Regions from separate parts of the Thiorhodococcus fuscus genome, predicted to be linked through region 1. Evidence: predicted binding sites of a transcription regulator. Region 1 holds the regulator's gene; each other region holds the start of a gene.
What was found. The regulator sigma-54, encoded in region 1, starts transcription at its own class of promoters, with help from an activator protein. The targets are predictions, from matches to a motif close to TGGCANGNTNCNTGCTT.
Positions count from the first base shown of each region.

Region 2: a site for sigma-54 is predicted at 1,487-1,503, ahead of ACFSJC_RS02045 (ammonium transporter). Genes of this name have one in related genera too.
Region 3: a site for sigma-54 is predicted at 2,747-2,763, ahead of glnA (glutamate--ammonia ligase). Genes of this name have one in related genera too.

Region 1 covers NZ_JBHUHX010000015.1:12,298-18,050, reverse strand. The annotation lists gene rapZ (RNase adapter RapZ) at 1-602, opposite strand, end outside; gene hprK (HPr(Ser) kinase/phosphatase) at 670-1,632, opposite strand; gene ACFSJC_RS06660 (PTS sugar transporter subunit IIA) at 1,655-2,104, opposite strand; gene hpf (ribosome hibernation-promoting factor, HPF/YfiA family) at 2,539-2,862, opposite strand; gene ACFSJC_RS06650 (RNA polymerase factor sigma-54) at 2,893-4,380, opposite strand; gene lptB (LPS export ABC transporter ATP-binding protein) at 4,651-5,376, opposite strand; gene lptA (lipopolysaccharide transport periplasmic protein LptA) at 5,401-5,753, opposite strand, start outside.
Region 2 covers NZ_JBHUHX010000004.1:85,492-91,244, reverse strand. The annotation lists gene ACFSJC_RS02050 (TusE/DsrC/DsvC family sulfur relay protein) at 1-241, shown strand, start outside; gene ACFSJC_RS02045 (ammonium transporter) at 244-1,449, opposite strand; gene ACFSJC_RS02040 (methyl-accepting chemotaxis protein) at 1,985-3,661, shown strand; gene ACFSJC_RS02035 (PqiC family protein) at 3,649-4,263, opposite strand; gene ACFSJC_RS02030 (PqiB family protein) at 4,293-5,753, opposite strand, start outside.
Region 3 covers NZ_JBHUHX010000036.1:104,199-109,951, reverse strand. The annotation lists gene glyS (glycine--tRNA ligase subunit beta) at 1-98, opposite strand, end outside; gene glyQ (glycine--tRNA ligase subunit alpha) at 106-1,011, opposite strand; gene ACFSJC_RS13310 (cation diffusion facilitator family transporter) at 1,357-2,511, shown strand; gene glnA (glutamate--ammonia ligase) at 3,002-4,405, shown strand; gene glnL (nitrogen regulation protein NR(II)) at 4,777-5,753, shown strand, end outside.

The sequences.
Region 1 (5,753 bases):
TTGAGCTCGGGTTGCCAATGAGGGTTGGGAAGGCAGCGCACGTCGAAGACGAAGTCGACGTCCTGCGGGACCCCGTGCTTGAAGCCGAACGACTGAAGCAGAATCGATGCCTTGGGCGAGGCGTTGCCCATCGCCCAGCCGCGAACCCGGTCGCGAAGTTCGTGGATGTTGGTCTGGGTCGTGTCGATCTGGACATCGGCGCAGTCTCGAATCGGTTTGAGCAGCTCGCGCTCCAACTGGATGGCCTCGCTCAAGGGGCGCTCGCCGCGCGTCAGCGGGTGCTTGCGGCGTGTCTCGCTGAAGCGCTTGATGAGGGTCTCCGTCTGCGTCTCCAGAAAGAGCACATGGCAGTCGATGCCTTGCTCCAATGCCGTCGTCACCAGCTGGGGGAGCTGGATCAGCGCCTCCCTGTTGGTTCGGGCATCGATCCCGACGGCCGTGTTGGTGAAGGCGGTATCCAGCGTGTTGTGGAGCCCCAGCGCCAAATCCTTTAGCAGGAAGAGCGGCAGGTTGTCGATGCAGTAATACCCCAGATCCTCGAGCGTGTGGAGCGCGACGCTCTTTCCGGAGCCTGACAGGCCGCTGAGAATGATGAGTTTCATCGCATGTCTTCGCGTCGGGTGTCGTTGATGTGAGACATCGAATATGAGGCGTCGCTGTCCAGCGAACTCAGCGTCGGAGTGTCGGTGGATCGGGTCGGTCGATGCTGATCGCTCTGGCCTGGCGGTCGATGAAATCCACTCCGGCGTCATAGCCCCGGATCCGTAGGATCTGGTGGCGCACCGCCGCTTCGACCAGGATGGCCAGATTGCGGCCGGGGGCGACCGGCATCAGGATCTTGGGGACGGCGACGCCCAGGATGTTCATGGCCGTGAGGCTTCCGCTGAGCCGATCGATGCATTCGAGCTGCTGGTGGTCCAGCGGCTGCAGGTCGATGATGAGGTTGAGCGTTTTGTCGCGCAGCACCGCGCCCTCGCCGAACATGGCCCGGATGTTGAGAATGCCGAGTCCTCGGACCTCAAGGAAGTCTCGGAGTGTCTCCGGGCAGGTCCCTTCCAGTACCTCGGGCGCGATGCGGGCGAACCGGGGCGCGTCGTCGGCGATGATGCGGTGACCGCGCGTGATGAGCTCCAGCGCCAGTTCGCTCTTGCCCACCGCTGGATTGCCCACCAGCAGCACGCCCATGCCCAGCACCTCGATGAAGACGCCGTGAACGGTCTCGCGTTCGGCCAAGGCGTGGGTCAGGAAATAGCGTAGATGGTTGATCAGATCCTGATCCCCGAGCGACGAGCTGAGAAGCGGGGTCTGGGTGCGCTCGGCGACCTCTCGCAGGGCGGCATCCGGCTCGATGTCATCGGAGAAGATCACCGCTGCGGGACGGTCGGCGAAGAGCTTTTCGATGGTTTCGGTAAAGGCGGTGCTTCCCAGTTCGGTCAGATAGATCTGCTCGGGGTGGCCGATCACCTGCAGTCGGTTGGGGTGGATGCAGTTGAGCGATCCGATCAGAGACTGGCTCCCGTGCGCAGGTGTTTCGCCGCGCAGCGGGCGTGGCTCCTTGGGCTCGGGTGTGAGCCAACCGAGCTTGAGTTGCGGCGCCGTCTGAGCGATCAGGAATTGCAGGCTGTCGATCATTGCTGGCGTCTCGCCGGGCGGTCTATCGTGCGTTCAGGACGCTCAGGAGTCGGGCAGCGGAGTCGGCTTCGCGCAGTTGCGCTCGGATCTCGGGGTCGCTGAAGAGGCTGGCCAGATGGGCGAGCAGGTGGAGATGCTCCTCGTTCGCCGCCTCCGGGACGAGCAGGGCGAAGGCCAGGTCGACGGACTCGCCGTCTGCGGCATCGTAATCGATCCCTTGCTTGATCTGGACGAAGGCGCCGATGACGTCGGATACCTCCTTCAGGCGCGCGTGAGGCAGCGCGATCCCGTGACCGAGCCCGGTACTGCCGAGACGCTCGCGTTCGAGCAGGCGCTCGAAGACGGTTTCGGTCTGTAGTCGCGGGTGATCGGTCGCCAGGAGTTCGGCCAGTGTTTCGAGCAGACGCTTCTTGCTGGAGATCTCAAGGCCGCATCCGATGCGGGATTCGCTGATCAGATCGGGGCTGAACATGGGGTCAACTCCTGTCAGGCACCGGCGCGTTTCACGGCGATCATGTCGCTTGGCGATGGTTGCCAGAGGCATCGCGGACAAGTGATTCTGGTCATGAGTCGTGGTTTCCTCGAAATCGGCCCGATGACGGGTGCATGGGATGACGGGTGCATCATATGTGCTCAGTCGCCATCGTCTCAATGAAAAACACCTCGAACGGCCTTCCTTGTGTCCGTTCGAGGTGTCGCGCGCCTCAGCGAGTCGGCGCAGCGGTCAGATCGATGCGTATCGGGATCTTAGGCGCTTTCGGTCAACGTTCATGCGACGACCTGGCGTGACGTCCGTCTTCGGTGTCGGGCGAGGGCGGGGCGGCGCTTGGCCATGCTCCCGCCGGCCCTCTTAGAGGACGAACGCCCATTCGGCGTCATTCGGTATGAACGTTTCCGGCCATCGCCTCATTCCTCCTCGGCGGCGGCGATCGGTGCACCAGGTCGGTGGCTGTTCTTCTTCTCCTTGTAGCGGATCACTTGTCGATCGAGCTTGTCGATGAGCCCGTCGATGGCTGCGTACATGTCTTCATGGGCGGAGTCGGCAAATACCTTGCCTCCATTGATATGGAGCGTCGCCTCCGCCTTTTGGGTGAGCTTTTCAACGCTGAGGACGACGTGGGCGTTGATGACGTGGTCGAAGTGTCGTTCGAGACGTTCGAATTTGCTGTCGACATAACCCTTCAGCGCTTCGGTTACGTCGATGTGGTGACCCGTCAGGTTAATCTGCATCATTTGACTCCTTAGGTTCAAACAGCCTGCTCATGCTAGGCGTTTGCGCTCGTTCGAGGGTGGGATACCCATTGCCTCGCGATATTTGGCGACTGTTCGGCGTGCGACCTTGATGCCCTGATCAGCGAGTTCCTGTGCGATTTTGCTGTCGCTCAAGGGCTTTCTGGCGGATTCCCCCGAGATCAGCTTGCGAATCAGGGCGCGGATCGCCGTGGATGAACACTCGCCGCCAGAAGCGGTGTTGACGTGCGATGAAAAGAAATACTTGAACTCGAATGTGCCTCGCGGTGTATGCATGTACTTCTGGGTGGTGACCCGGGATACGGTGGATTCGTGCAGTTCGAGCGCCTCGGCGATGTCGCGCAGAACCATCGGGCGCATGCCCTCGTCGCCGAGTTCGAAGAAGTCCTGTTGCATCTCCACGATCTTGGATCCCACGCGCAGAACCGTGTCGTTGCGGCTGGCCAGGCTCTTGATGAACCATCGTGCCTCCTGCAGATGGCTCTTGAGCGTGGTGCTGTCCGCGCTTTGATCCGAGCGCCTGATCAGTCGCGCGTAATCCGCGTTCACTCTCAGTTTCGGCGTCGACTCCGGATTGAGTTCGACGTGCCAGCGACCCTCCCCTTTACGGACGAAGATGTCGGGGACAACGTACTCCGGCGGCGCCTCTTCGATCAAGGTCCCCGGCTTCGGATTGAGTTGGCGGATGAGCGCGACCGCCTCCGCGATGCGCTCCTCCGGTTCCTTCAGCAGGCGGGCGAGCGCGCCGAGGTCCCTTCTGGGCAAATGCTCGAAACCCTCAGCGCAGACCCGAAGGGCCAGGTTGCGTGCAGGAACCTGGTCGGGCAACTGACGCAGCTGGATGATCAGGCATTCCTGGATGCTGCGTGCGCCGATGCCTGGCGGGTCGAGCGATTGGACGCGGTGGATCAGCGTCTCGACCTCCTCGACGCTGATATCCGGGTTGTCGATGGCGGCGAGCAGCTCATCGACGTCCGCGCGCAGATAGCCGGCCTGATCGATCGAGTCGATGACCGTCTGAGCGATCATGAAGTCGCGCTCGTTCAGACGGCTCAGATTCAGCTGCCAGGCGAGATGATCCTGCAGGCTTTGTGGGCGGCTCTGCTGGGCGAACGGATCGAAATCGGAGCTGTCGTCGCTGCCGTGCGAGGTCGGCGGCAGATAGCTGTCGAAGACGTCGGTCCACTGGGTGTCGACCGGCAGATCGTCCGGCATCTCGTTCGACTCGGCGCGGATCTCGCGATCCACGGCCAAGTCCTGCTCGCCGCGCTGGGGTTCCGCCTCGACCTGGCTCTGGTCGAGCCGCACGTCGCTCTGCTCACTGGCCGCGAAACGTTCGTTCTCATCGCCCTCTTCGAGCATGAGATTGGTTTCGAGTGCCTCTTGGATCTCCTTCTGGAGCTCGAGCGTCGAGAGTTGCAGCAGCTTGATCGCCTGCTGCAACTGGGGCGTCATGGTGAGGTGTTGGCTGAGGCGAAGCTGGATGGATTGCTTCATCGATCGCGTACGCGCCTTGAGGTGAACCGCTTGAGGTCTAAAGCAATAAGAGTGCCTGTTGCCATTCTAGCCCATTTCGGCGAAAAGAGCCGCCAGTCGCCGGAGGTTGGTTTGCGGCTTTGTTTTGTAAGACATTTCTGTCTTTCACTCGCCAGATATGGGGCGGGCGGTGCAGAACGCCATCCAGTCCATGATGGACCGGCGCTGGCGGCTGACGGCGTGAGGCTGGTGGCTATATGTCGGCTCATGGATGCTTCGTGAGGTCGCCGTTCACATCGAGAAGTCGGCGCCGAGATAGACGTCTCGAACCTGCTGGTTGGCGAGCAACTCGCGCGGCTGGCCCGAGGCGATTACGTTTCCATTACTGATGATGTAGCCTCGATCGCAGATATCGAGTGTCTCGCGGACATTGTGGTCCGTGATGAGGACGCCGATGCGCCGGTCCCGCAGATGGGAGACGATGGCCTTGATGTCGCCCACGGCGATGGGGTCGACGCCCGCAAAGGGTTCGTCGAGCAGCATGACGACCGGATCCACCGCGAGCGCGCGGGCGATTTCGAGCCGTCTCCGTTCTCCGCCCGAAAGGCTCAGGGCGAGCGAATCGCCGACATGCGCGATGCCCAGCTCTTCGAGCAGTCGCTCGCAGCGCTCCTCGCGCTCGGCGCGCTTGAGATCGCGTCGGGTCTCCAGGATGGCCAGGATGTTCTCGCGTGCCGATAGTTTGCGGAAGACCGAGGGCTCTTGCGCCAGATAGCTGAGTCCGGCGCGTGCGCGCGCATGCATCGGCATGCGGGTGATGTCGCGGTCGTTCAGCGAGATCCGGCCCTGGTCGGCCGTGATGAGCCCGACGATCAGGTAAAAGCAGGTCGTCTTGCCGGCACCGTTGGGTCCCAGCAGGCCGACGACCTCTCCTGGTTCGACCTCGACCGAGACGTCTTGCAGCACCTGCCGCCGACGGTAGTGTTTCTTCAGGTGTTCGGCGCGCAGTGCGGTCAAACGGGCCTCCTCATCGCAGGTGCCTTATTGCTTTTCGGGGGTGATGGTGATCTTGACCCGTCCCGAGCCTCCAGCGCGGAATTGGGCGTGGGCGCGATCGTAGATGATGCGCTCGCTGGTCAGTCGGTCCTCTCCCTGGATCAGCACGCCATCGCCGATCAGGACGAGCTCGTCCTTGTCGGCGTTGTATTCGATCCGTTTGGCGAATGCGTGCACCTCGCTCTGGTCGCCGTCGAGACGCTGTTTGTAGCGTGCCGGCTTGCCCAGCGCGATGATGAACTTGGGTTGGCGGTCCTCGCGATGGTAGACGGTCACATGGTCGGCCAGGAGCTGCATGCTGCCCTGGTCGACCTGGACGTTGCCGACATAGACGCTGG
Region 2 (5,753 bases), on a different contig from region 1:
GAGCGAAGAGATCGCGATCGAGCTCGCCAAGGCCGACGACTTCGAGATGACCGATCAGGTGATGACCTTCATTCGCGAGGCACGCTCCATGTACGAAGAGAATGGCGTGGTTCCGCCCATTCGCATCTTCGCCAAGAAGCAGAAGGTCTCCACCAAGGATCTCTACGACATCTTCAAGAAAGGCCCCATGAAGCTGATCTGCAAATGGGGCGGCCTGCCGAAACCGACAGGCTGCGTTTAGGATCAAACCTCACCGCGATTGTAATCGGGCTGCGCGGTGATCTTGTGGATACTGAGATCGGCGCCGTTGTACTCCTCCTCCTCGCTCAGACGCATCCCGATCGATATCTTGATAAGGCCATAGACCAGCCCGCCACCGACGAAGGCCAGAACGACGCCGATCAGACTGCCGGTGAGCTGAGCAAGGAAGCTCACGCCACCGACGCCGCCGAGCGCCTTGAGCCCGAAAATGCCAGCGGCGATGCCTCCCCAAAGCCCACAGAGACCGTGCAGCGGCCAAACGCCCAGCACGTCATCGATACGCCACCTGTTCTGGGTCAAGGTAAAGGCGTAGACGAAGAGACCACCCGCAATCGCTCCGGTGATCAAGGCGCCGATCGGATGCATCAGGTCCGAGCCCGCGCACACGGCCACCAGTCCGGCAAGCGGTCCGTTATGCAGGAAGCCAGGGTCGTTCTTGCCAGCGACCATCGCCGCCAGGATCCCGCCCACCATGGCCATCAACGAATTGACCGCAACCAGCCCATTGACAGCCCCAACGGTCTGCGCCGACATCACGTTGAATCCGAACCAGCCCACGGTTAGGGTCCAGGCGCCGAGCGACAGAAAGGGAATGGAGGACGGCGGATGGGCCGTTATGCCGCCGTCCTTACGGTAGCGCCCGATCCTTGGCCCAAGCAGGAGGACGGCGGCAAGCGCGATCCAGCCACCGACCGCATGCACCACTACCGAGCCGGCGAAATCATGGAAGGGGGCGCCGAACAGCCGCTCGATCAGTGCCTGCATCCCCAGATTGCCGTTCCAGGTCATGCCCTCGAACGTCGGATAGAGGAATCCGACGATCAGAAAGGAGGCGAGCAATTGGGGATAGAAGCGCGCACGTTCAGCGATCCCTCCCGAGATGATCGCCGGAATGGCCGCCGCGAAGGTCAGCAGGAAGAAGAACTTCACCAACGCGTAGCCACTCTTATCCTGCAGCACGGCCGCATCCGAAAAGAAGTCGACCCCGTACGCCAAGCTATATCCGACGAAAAAATAGGCTATGGTCGAGATCGCGAAGTCGCTCATGATTTTCGAGAGCGCGTTGACCTGATTCTTGGCGCGAACCGTCCCGACCTCGAGGAACGCAAACCCAGCGTGCATAGCCAGCACCATCACGGCGCCGACTAGAATGAACAAGACGTCTGTACCTGCCTGCAGTGACTCCATCGTCAACTCTCATGCGAACAATTTTGGTGCATGCCATAAGCAGGTATCAGGCCAATTATCATCGGGGAGCGCAATTTCCGTGCTCCGAAACCTGACACGATGACGCATACATGCACCAAACAGGTGACAACCGTCCCTAGCATGAATGAGTTGGGCGCGACTCGGTCTGCGATGATGGACCATGAGTCGATGACTTCCGGCCCCTGACCGCACTATTCCAAAGCACCAGTGGCGCGACCCAGGCACTCCGAAAAAGCACCATCATGGATCACAGAGGCACCGAGCGCGCACCATTATCAGTCACGACATGCGACACGCCGGATGCCAGTCGAACGACACAAGCGGATTCCGCCCCCTATGGCGTGACGAGGACCCCATCACAGATTCAAAATAAACACGGCACGAGAAAGCGGGAATCTGCGAATAATCCGACGACGGCCTCGCTGAACGGCCAGCAGACGTCGATCGATCGGCGGACTCCAAACCCACGTCAAGATTCAAGGAAACGTTGCCCCAGGGCGATGAGGCAAACACTATGGGCTATTGGTTAATCGGAACGTTGGTCGGCGCCCTCGCGGGCGCAGGTGGGTTTTTGGCGGCAACCCTCGGGGGAGAAGGACTCTATCCGAGTCTTGCATCGCATCTGACGCTCGGTGTCGCGATCGCCTCGATCACCACATGGCTGCTCAAGAAGACCCTGGGCCAGGCACTGCACGGACTCGAAAGCACCCTGTCGCATATGCATGCGGACGGGGATCTGTCGCGCCGCGCACCCGAGATCAAGGGGCCCGCAGCCCGCTCGGCCTTGCTCTTCAACGCCCTGATCGAGAGCTTTCAGGGCATCATAGGCAAGGTCATCTTCGACGCCGAACGGGTCGCGGCGACGGCGGACGCACTCGCCCAGCATGCCCGCGCCGTCGCCGACGGATCCAACGCCCAGCGCGAGACCTCGGGCGCTCTGGTCGAGCGGATCGAGCGCATGACCACAAGCGTCAATGCGGCCGCCGAGCACGCAAGCCGAACTGCGGAGAACGCCCAGAATGCCCACGACCTCTCACAGGAGGGAACCCGTACCGCCGCCGAGGCATCCAACGAGATCGAGCGCATCGCACGCTCCGTGGAGGGATCCGCCCAGGTGATCGCCGCGCTCGGCGAGCGCTCCCAGGCGATCGGCGGAATCGTGAGCGTCATCCGCGAGATCGCCGAGCAGACCAACCTGCTCGCGCTCAACGCCGCGATCGAGGCGGCCCGAGCCGGCGAGCAGGGGCGCGGATTCGCCGTGGTCGCGGACGAGGTGAGAAGCCTCGCCGAGCGCACCGCGACATCGACCAGCGAGATCGCCTCCATGATCGCCGCCATCCAGCAGGAGACCCAAACCGCAATCGCCTCGATCCGTCAGGGCAGCGAGCAGGCACACAGCGGCGCGACTCTGGCCCGCCAGGCGGCGGATTCGCTCGACCACATCAATCAAGGCGCACAGGAAACCATGGAGCGCGTCGACGAGATCGCCTCCGTCATCGCCGAGCAAGGACGCGAGAGCGAGCAGGTGGTCGGAGCGGTCCACGAGATCATGTCGATGGTCGAACGCAACGCATCCGGCGCGGCCGAAACCCTGCAGGAGGCGCAAGAGCTGGAGAGTCTGGCCGTGAATCTCCACGAGATCAGCAAGGTCTTCAAGTTGGGCGATACGGGCACCGAGGCCATCGCCATCCATAAACGGATGCCCGACATCGTCCAGCAAGCCGCCGCCGCGCTCGGCAAGGCGCTCGAACAGGCACTGAGCCAAGGGCATATCGAAGAGCACGCACTCTTCGAGCCCAGCTACACGCCGATCCCCAATACCGAGCCGAAAAAGTTCACCACCGGCTTCGACAGCCTGACGGACACGCTCTTCCCCCCGATCCAGGAACCCATCCTGGATCGCGATTCGGCGCTCGTCTACGTCATCGGCTGCGACCGCAAGGGATATGTGCCGACCCACAACCGACGCTTCGCACAGCCGCTGACCGGCGATCCGGCCGTCGACTTGATCCACAACCGCACCAAGCGCATCTTCGACGACCCTGTCGGGCGACAGTGCGGCGCACACGAGCTGTCATTCCTGATCCAGACCTATCGCCGCGACACCGGCGAGATCGTCCACGACATCTCGGCGCCGGTCTATGTCCAGGGTCGTCACTGGGGCGGATGCCGGATCGGCTATCGCGCCTGATCCTGGACCGGATCGACGGGTCGCGGCCGCGTACGCAGCGCCGCTGCCACATCCCGGCTGAAGTCGGCCAAGGCACCGCTCAGCGCCGCGATCGATGCGCCGGGATCGCCCGAGCTATCCCAGGGGCGCCGATAGAGCGCCTCCCGCACCAGAAGCACCCGGTCGAGATTGGGGTCGAGGACGAACCAGCGCACCTTCAGCACGGCGTCGCCGCCCTGGGTGCCCTCGAACGCCAGCACCTCGGCGGCGACCCGAAAATCGAGCGGATAGCGGATATCGCTCGGAAACACCAGGATGCGACTGGTTCCGAGCAACAGGGCCAGGTTTTCGCTCCAGACGCGCAGGAAATCGTCCTGCAGGGTTCCACCCCAGCGGTGGAATTCGTCGATCGTGAGACGATTACCGCCCTCGCGCGCCACGATCTGCGGGCGATCGAGAAACACCGGAAAGGAAACGGGGCCGAGCCCCACGCTCAATTCAGCCCCAGGGACCACCTTGCCGCCGACGGTGTCGGGCGACAGCGAGGTCAACGTATAGAAGCTCGACGGCGGGGTACTCGCGCAGCCGAGCAGCAGCAGGACCGCGAGACAACCGGTCGACATCCATCCAGCCCAAAGACAGCGCCTCATCCTCACCTCCCCTTGCCTTTCAACAATGCATCCGGATGCCGCTCCAAATAGTCGGCCATGAGCCGCACCGAGCGCGCGGCCGATGAGACCTCCTGGAACATGCGCTGCATGTCCGAATGGAAGGACGAGGTCGTCGAGAGCATCGACCCGGCCCGCTCCAGCGCACGCGTCCCCTCTTCCAAGGTCTTCGCGAGTTCGGGCGCGATCTTGAGATTGAGCTGCTCCGCCGTCCCGCGCACCTGTTTCAGCGTGCCCTGCAGTTCGTCGAGCGTCTGTTTGAGTTCGGGCGAGTTCACCAGCGCGTTGGCACCAGACGCGGCGGAGGCGAGATCGCGACCGATCTGATCGAGCGGAATCGCGTCCAGCTTGCCGAGGATGTCCGTGATCTTGGTGGTCAGGGCCTCCAGCGGCGTCGGAATGGTCGGAATCACGTCGTAACCGCCGTACTTGGCCACCGTCGCGGCGGGGGCGTCGGGATAGACATCGAGGTCCACGTAGAGATCGCCGGTCAGCAGGCTGTCGAATTTGAGCTGACCCCGCAGACCGCCCGACACCAGGCGATCGACCAGATTGACGCCCTCCAGCTCGGTCGAATCGCCTCGGATCGCAATGCGATCCGGCTCCACCTCGACCAGCACCGGAATCTGAAAGGCCAGATTCTCGACGCTGTACTGCAGTTGGATATCCAACACCTTGCCGATGTCGATCCCCTTGAGCAAAACGGGTGCGCCGATGACAAGTCCGCGTACCGAGCCCTCGAAGAACAGCAGATACCGCTCTTTGCGCGAATAGGTTTTGGCATGGGCCGCCTCGCGGCTCGCATAGAGCGGGAAATTCTCCGGCACGGGACTGCCAGAGGCCGCCGAACCGATGGTCTCTGGAGTGTCGAATCCGATGCCACCGATCACGATCGAAAGCAGCGACTGGGTGTCGAAACTGAATCCGGCGCCCGACATGGAGAAATCGATTCCGCTGGCGTTCCAGAAGCGGGTATCGCCGGACACCAGCGCATCGTGGGGCGAGGACACGAAGACCTCGATGCTCACCGCGCGTCCGTCCGCATCGAGCGAGTAGCCAACGACCTGTCCGACCTGAATCTGACGGTAATAGACGGGCGAACCGATGTTGAGCGATCCGAGGGTGGGCGAACGCAGCACGAACTGGGTGCCGGGCTCGGCGGTGCTGAACAGCGGCGGCTCCTCCAAGCCCTTGAAGCGGCGTCGGTCACGCCCCTTCTCGCCAGGATCCATGGCGATGAAGACGCCGGACAAGAGGGTATCCAGACCCGAGATCCCGCTCGCGCTGACCCTTGGGCGCTCGACCCAGAAACGGGTGTTCTCGCTCAGATGTTCGGCGAAGCCATGTTTGAGCTCTGCGGTCACGATCACCGTCTTGAGATCCGCCCCCACGTCGATCGCCGTGACCTGACCGACATCCACGTCCTTGAACTTGACCTTGGTCTG
Region 3 (5,753 bases), on a different contig from region 1:
GCATCGGCGAAGGCCTTGGAGAGCTTCGGCAGGGCGATCGGCGGGAGTTCCTCCGTCCCTATCTCGATCAAGAGGTCAGCGAATGTATCCAAAATCATCTCCCAATCACTGCGTCAACATGGGGAAGCCGAGCGCTTCCCGTTTTTCGTAATAGGCCTGTGCGACCGCCCGAGACAGCGCCCTCACCCGAAGGATGAATCGCTGACGCTCCGTGACCGAGATGGCACCGCGCGCGTCCAGCAGATTGAAGGTATGCGAGGCCTTCAGGACCTGATCGTAGGCGGGCAGAGGCAGTCCATTCTCGATCAGGCTGGTGCTGACGCGCTCGCAGGTATCGAACAGATCGAACAGTGCGGCGACATCCGCATGCTCGAAGTTGTATGTCGACTGCTCGACCTCGTTCTGATGGAAGACGTCGCCATAGGTGACCGTGCGCTCGGGCGTGCGGCTCCAGACCAGGTCGTAGACGCTCTCCACGTTCTGCAGATACATGGCGATGCGCTCGAGGCCGTAGGTGATCTCGCCGGTGACCGGACGGCAGTCCAGACCGCCGACCTGTTGGAAGTAGGTGAACTGAGTCACCTCCATCCCGTTGAGCCAGACCTCCCAGCCCAAACCCCAGGCACCGAGTGTCGGCGATTCCCAGTTGTCCTCGACGAAGCGAATATCGTGCACCGAGGGATCCAGTCCCAGGCGACGGAGCGAGCTCAGATAGAGATCCTGGATGTCGATCGGTGACGGCTTGAGCACCACCTGGAACTGGTAATAGTGCTGCAGTCGGTTTGGGTTCTCGCCGTAGCGGCCGTCGGTCGGTCGGCGCGACGGTTGAACGTAGGCGCTTCGCCATGGCTCGGGGCCGATCGAGCGCAGAAAGGTGGACGGATGGAAGGTGCCGGCTCCGACCTCCATGTCCAGCGGCTGAACGATGACGCAGCCCAACTCGGCCCAGTATCGTTGCAGTGCAAATATGAGACCTTGAAAGGTCCCGAGATCCTCGGATTCTAGATTCAAAGGGGTCTCCTTCATCCAGGTTATGTGGAAAAATCCTGCAGTATATTCGGTCGCCGATTCGTCCGTGCCGGCAGGGCGGAAATTCGGTGCGGGCCTGTGGGGAAAAACGGGTTCCATTGCATTGGAGCCAATAGGATACCCCTCGGCGTCGCGCGCCGTGCGCCCACCGCCGACCAAGGGAAGACTTCTTGGGTCGAGACGGGTCTCGCGTTCTCCAGGCGTCCCTCGGCGCGAATCACGCCAAGGTCGACCCACCCCGAGAGGCACGTCTCATACACCGCGTGACACCCTGGCTCCGCTATACTGAGCCGCTCGCTCCAACATTCGTCTCGACGACCGAGTACCGTGTCCAAGGAAAACCAAACTCAGATCGACCGCACTCAGGCAGTGACCCGCACGGCTGTGGGTGGCGCCATCGTCAATCTTCTTCTGTCGGTGCTCAAGGTGGTCGTGGGGCAGCTCGGCCATTCCCAGGCGCTCATCGCCGACGGCATCCATTCGCTCTCCGATCTGCTCTCCGATCTGCTGGTCCTCATCGCCGGCCACCATGCGAGCCAGGAGGCGGATCGCGATCATCCCTACGGCCACGCACGCTACGAGACGGTCGCGACCCTCGCTTTGGGGTTCCTGCTGTTCGGCGTCGCCATCGGTATCGGCTGGGATGCCGCCGAGCGACTCTTTCAGCCCGAAGAACTCCTTCGCCCAGAACTCTCCGCCTTGGTCGTGAGCCTGTTTTCGATCGGCGTGAAGGAATGGCTCTATTGGTGGACCCTCGGCTATGCCAAGCGGGTCAAGTCGGATCTGCTGAGAGCCAATGCCTGGCATCATCGCTCCGACGCCATCTCCTCGATCGTGGTCTTCATCGGCGTTCTCGGCACCATGGCCGGACTTCCCTATCTGGACGCCATCGCCGCCATCCTCGTCGCGGTCATGATTGCCAAGATCGCCTGGGAGCTCGGCTGGGAGGCAACCAACGAACTGGTCGACACCGGACTGGAGGCCTCTCGTCTGAAAGACGTCACGGATACCATCTGTTCGGTCGGCGGCGTCCGTTCCATCCATATGCTGCGAACCCGGCGCTCCGGCGGGCGGGCCTCGGCCGACGTTCACGTCCTGGTCGATCCCTACGTCAGCGTTTCGGAGGGGCATATGGTCAGCGTTCTGGTGGAGCAGCGCCTGAAACGTCAGATTGCCGAGATCACGGACGTCACGGTGCATATCGATCCAGAGGACGATGAGACCATTCCGGCCGGTCCGCTTCTGCCACTTCGCGCCGAGGCGCTGGCCATCATCGCCTCGGCCTGGTCGGCGATTCCGGCGGCTTGCGAACGCGAGCGTGTCGTCTTCCACTATCTGGGAGGCAAAATCGATATCGACGTCTATTTGCCGATATCGGCTTGCCTGAGAAAGGGCTGGGATCCCTCCGGTTTGAGGAACGAGCTCCAGAACGCCCTGGCCCAAGAACCGGCCTTCGGGCGTGTTCGGATCTACTATGGGTGACTTTATGCGCTATATTGGTGCGCTCGCTCGTCATCAGGTACGTTATTGGTGCAATTCTGGGCTCGCATGTGCCGCAGCGTCTGATGACCACTCATCCATACGGGATCGCAACCAGGTAGCGTCGGCACCTTATGCAAGGTATATCCCAATTAAATCATCCTATTAGACCGTTAGTGCGCATGCCTCCATCCCCGAACCATGAGGTCAACCCGAGCCACCTGACAAGGCGGATGCTTGGCGTATTCATTGCATACGGCCAGCGAGACCATTGAGTGGGCCAACCGCCCAACCCCGAGTCCCCTCGCGGACAGAGCCGACGGCTCCATCCGACCTCTTCAGGGATTTCGATAGCGGCTCGTGCAACTCAATCGGCGACCTGTTACGCTCCGGCGCCGGGTGCGATGCCTTCTGTGAGCCCGTCTCTCGACTCGGCGTCCAGAATCGCGTCTGCCGGAACAGATTTTGAGAAAACTGCATCGGAGACTGCCAAATGACAGATGTCATTAAGATGATCAAAGACAACGAAGTGAAGTTCGTCGACCTTCGCTTCACGGATACTCGCGGCAAGGAGCAGCACGTCTCCATGCCCGCCAGTGTCATCGACGAAGACATGTTCAAGGACGGCAAGATGTTCGACGGTTCGTCGATCGCCGGCTGGAAAGGCATCGAGGCATCCGACATGGTGCTCATGCCCGAGGCGGACACTGCGGTCATCGACCCCTTCTCCGACGAGAACACCCTGATCATCCGCTGCGACATCCTCGAACCGGACACCATGATCGGCTACGAGCGCGATCCGCGTTCCGTCGCCAAGCGCGCCGAGGCTTACCTCAAGTCCACCGGTATCGCCGACACCGCCTATTTCGGGCCCGAGCCGGAATTCTTCGTCCTCGACGACGTCCGTTGGGGCTCCGACATGTCGGGTTCCTTCTATAAGATCGACTCCGAAGAGGCCGGCTGGAATTCCGAGCGCGTCTTCCCCGACGGCAACATGGGTCATCGTCCTGGCGTCAAGGGTGGTTACTTCCCGGTTCCCCCGGTCGACTCCCTCAACGATCTGCGTGCGGCCATGTGTCTCACCCTCGAAGAGATGGGCGTTGGGGTCGAGGTTCATCACCACGAAGTGGCGACCGCAGGTCAGTGTGAGATCGGCACCAAGTTCGACACCCTGGTGGCCCGCGCCGACCAGAACCAGATCCTCAAGTACGTCATCCAGAACGTCGCTCACGCCTATGGCAAGACAGTGACCTTCATGCCCAAGCCGCTGGTCGGCGACAACGGCAACGGCATGCACGTCCACCAGTCCCTGTCGAAGGATGGCCAGAACCTCTTCGCAGGCGACAAGTACGCCGGTCTGTCCGACAACGCGCTCTACTACATCGGCGGCATCATCAAGCACGCCCGTGCACTGAACGCCCTGACCAACGCCTCGACCAATTCCTACAAGCGTCTGGTCCCCGGCTTCGAGGCTCCGGTCATGCTGGCCTACTCGGCTCGCAACCGTTCGGCGTCGATCCGTATCCCGCACTGCGCCAGCCCCAAGGGCCGTCGCATCGAGGTGCGTTTTCCCGACTCGACCGGTAACCCCTATCTGTCGTTCTCCGCGATGATGCTGGCCGGTCTCGACGGCATCATGAACAAGATCCATCCCGGCGACTCAATGGACAAGGACCTCTACGACCTGCCGGCCGAAGAGGCGAAGGCTATCCCGACCGTGTGCTCCTCGCTCGACATGGCCCTGGAAGCACTCGACAAGGACCGCGAGTTCCTGACCGCTGGCGGCGTCTTCTCCGACGACCTGATCGACAGCTACATTAAGCTGAAGATGGATGAAGTGACCCGGCTGCGGATGACGACGCACCCCGTCGAGTTCGACATGTACTACAGCCTCTGATCGGATCGATCGTCATTCGGTATTAAGAATGACCGGGTGCATGGACGCACCCAATATCCGCCCGTCCTATCGCCACACTGGGCGACTGCACCAAACCCTCCGTTCGCCTGCATATGCCGGGCGTCCCTCGATAGCCCCCTCGCAGCGATGCGTTTCGTCGCTATTCGGGCGCGAAAGCACTCCCGATCCTCCAGCATGCGGAATCGCCCCCAAGCCTAAAACTTGGCTCGCTTATTGCTTTTATAGGTCAGGATCCCGATCCTTAGACATGATCGAATCACCTCGTCGTTGCCACTCACCTTCGGTTCAGGATCGAAACCGATTTCGTCAACGAGCGACGACGCAGCGAACATCTATCTGGATTACGCCTCATGACGATTCCGCCAACGGTCAGACCGGCCATTGAGAGGATGATTCTGGATCATCTCAATACGGCAGTGATGCTGTTTGACAAGGACTTAACCCTTCGGTACATCAATCCGGCGACCGAAATTCTGTTCGAGGTCAGTTCGCGCCACCTGATCGGGCAAACGGCGGGCGTGCTTTTGCCCTGTCCTGGAAACCATGCCTTGGAACGCCTCACCGCTGCGCTGAACTCCCGCCACCCCTTCACCGAACGGGAGATCAACATCACAGTCGCGGACGGACGCACCAAAACGGTGAACTGTACGGTTCTGCCTTTGCATCATGATGATGCAGGCGATGAACTGCTGGTCGAGCTCTATCAAGTTGATCGCCAACTCCGCATCACCCGCGAGGAGCAACTGCTGACCCAGCATCAGGCGGCGCAGGCGCTGATCAAGGGACTCGCCCACGAGATCAAAAATCCGCTTGGTGGACTGCGTGGAGCGGCTCAGCTACTCGAACAGGAACTGCCAGACCCCGCATTGCGCGAATACACCCGGATCATCATCGAAGAGGCGGACCGGCTTCAGGCGCTGATGAACCGGATGATCGGTCCGAATCTCATGCCGCGTCGCGGAATGCTCAACATTCACGACGTCATCGAGCACGTCCGAGGGCTGCTGCTGGCTGAATTCCCGCGTGGCCCCGTGATGCTGCGCGACTATGACCCGAGCATCCCGGATTTCATGGCCGATCAAGACCGCCTGATCCAGGCGTTCCTCAATCTCGCCCGCAATGCCGCAGCAGCGGCCGGGCTCGACGGTTGTGTCGAATTCCGAACCCGCGTCCTGCGCCAGTTCACGATCGGCAATCGGCGTCACCGCCTGGTTCTGCTGACCCAGATGCGTGACAACGGACCGGGAATCCCCGAAGAGATTCGCGATCAGATTTTCTTTCCGATGGTTTCCGGGCGCCAGGGCGGAACCGGTCTGGGTCTGTCGAT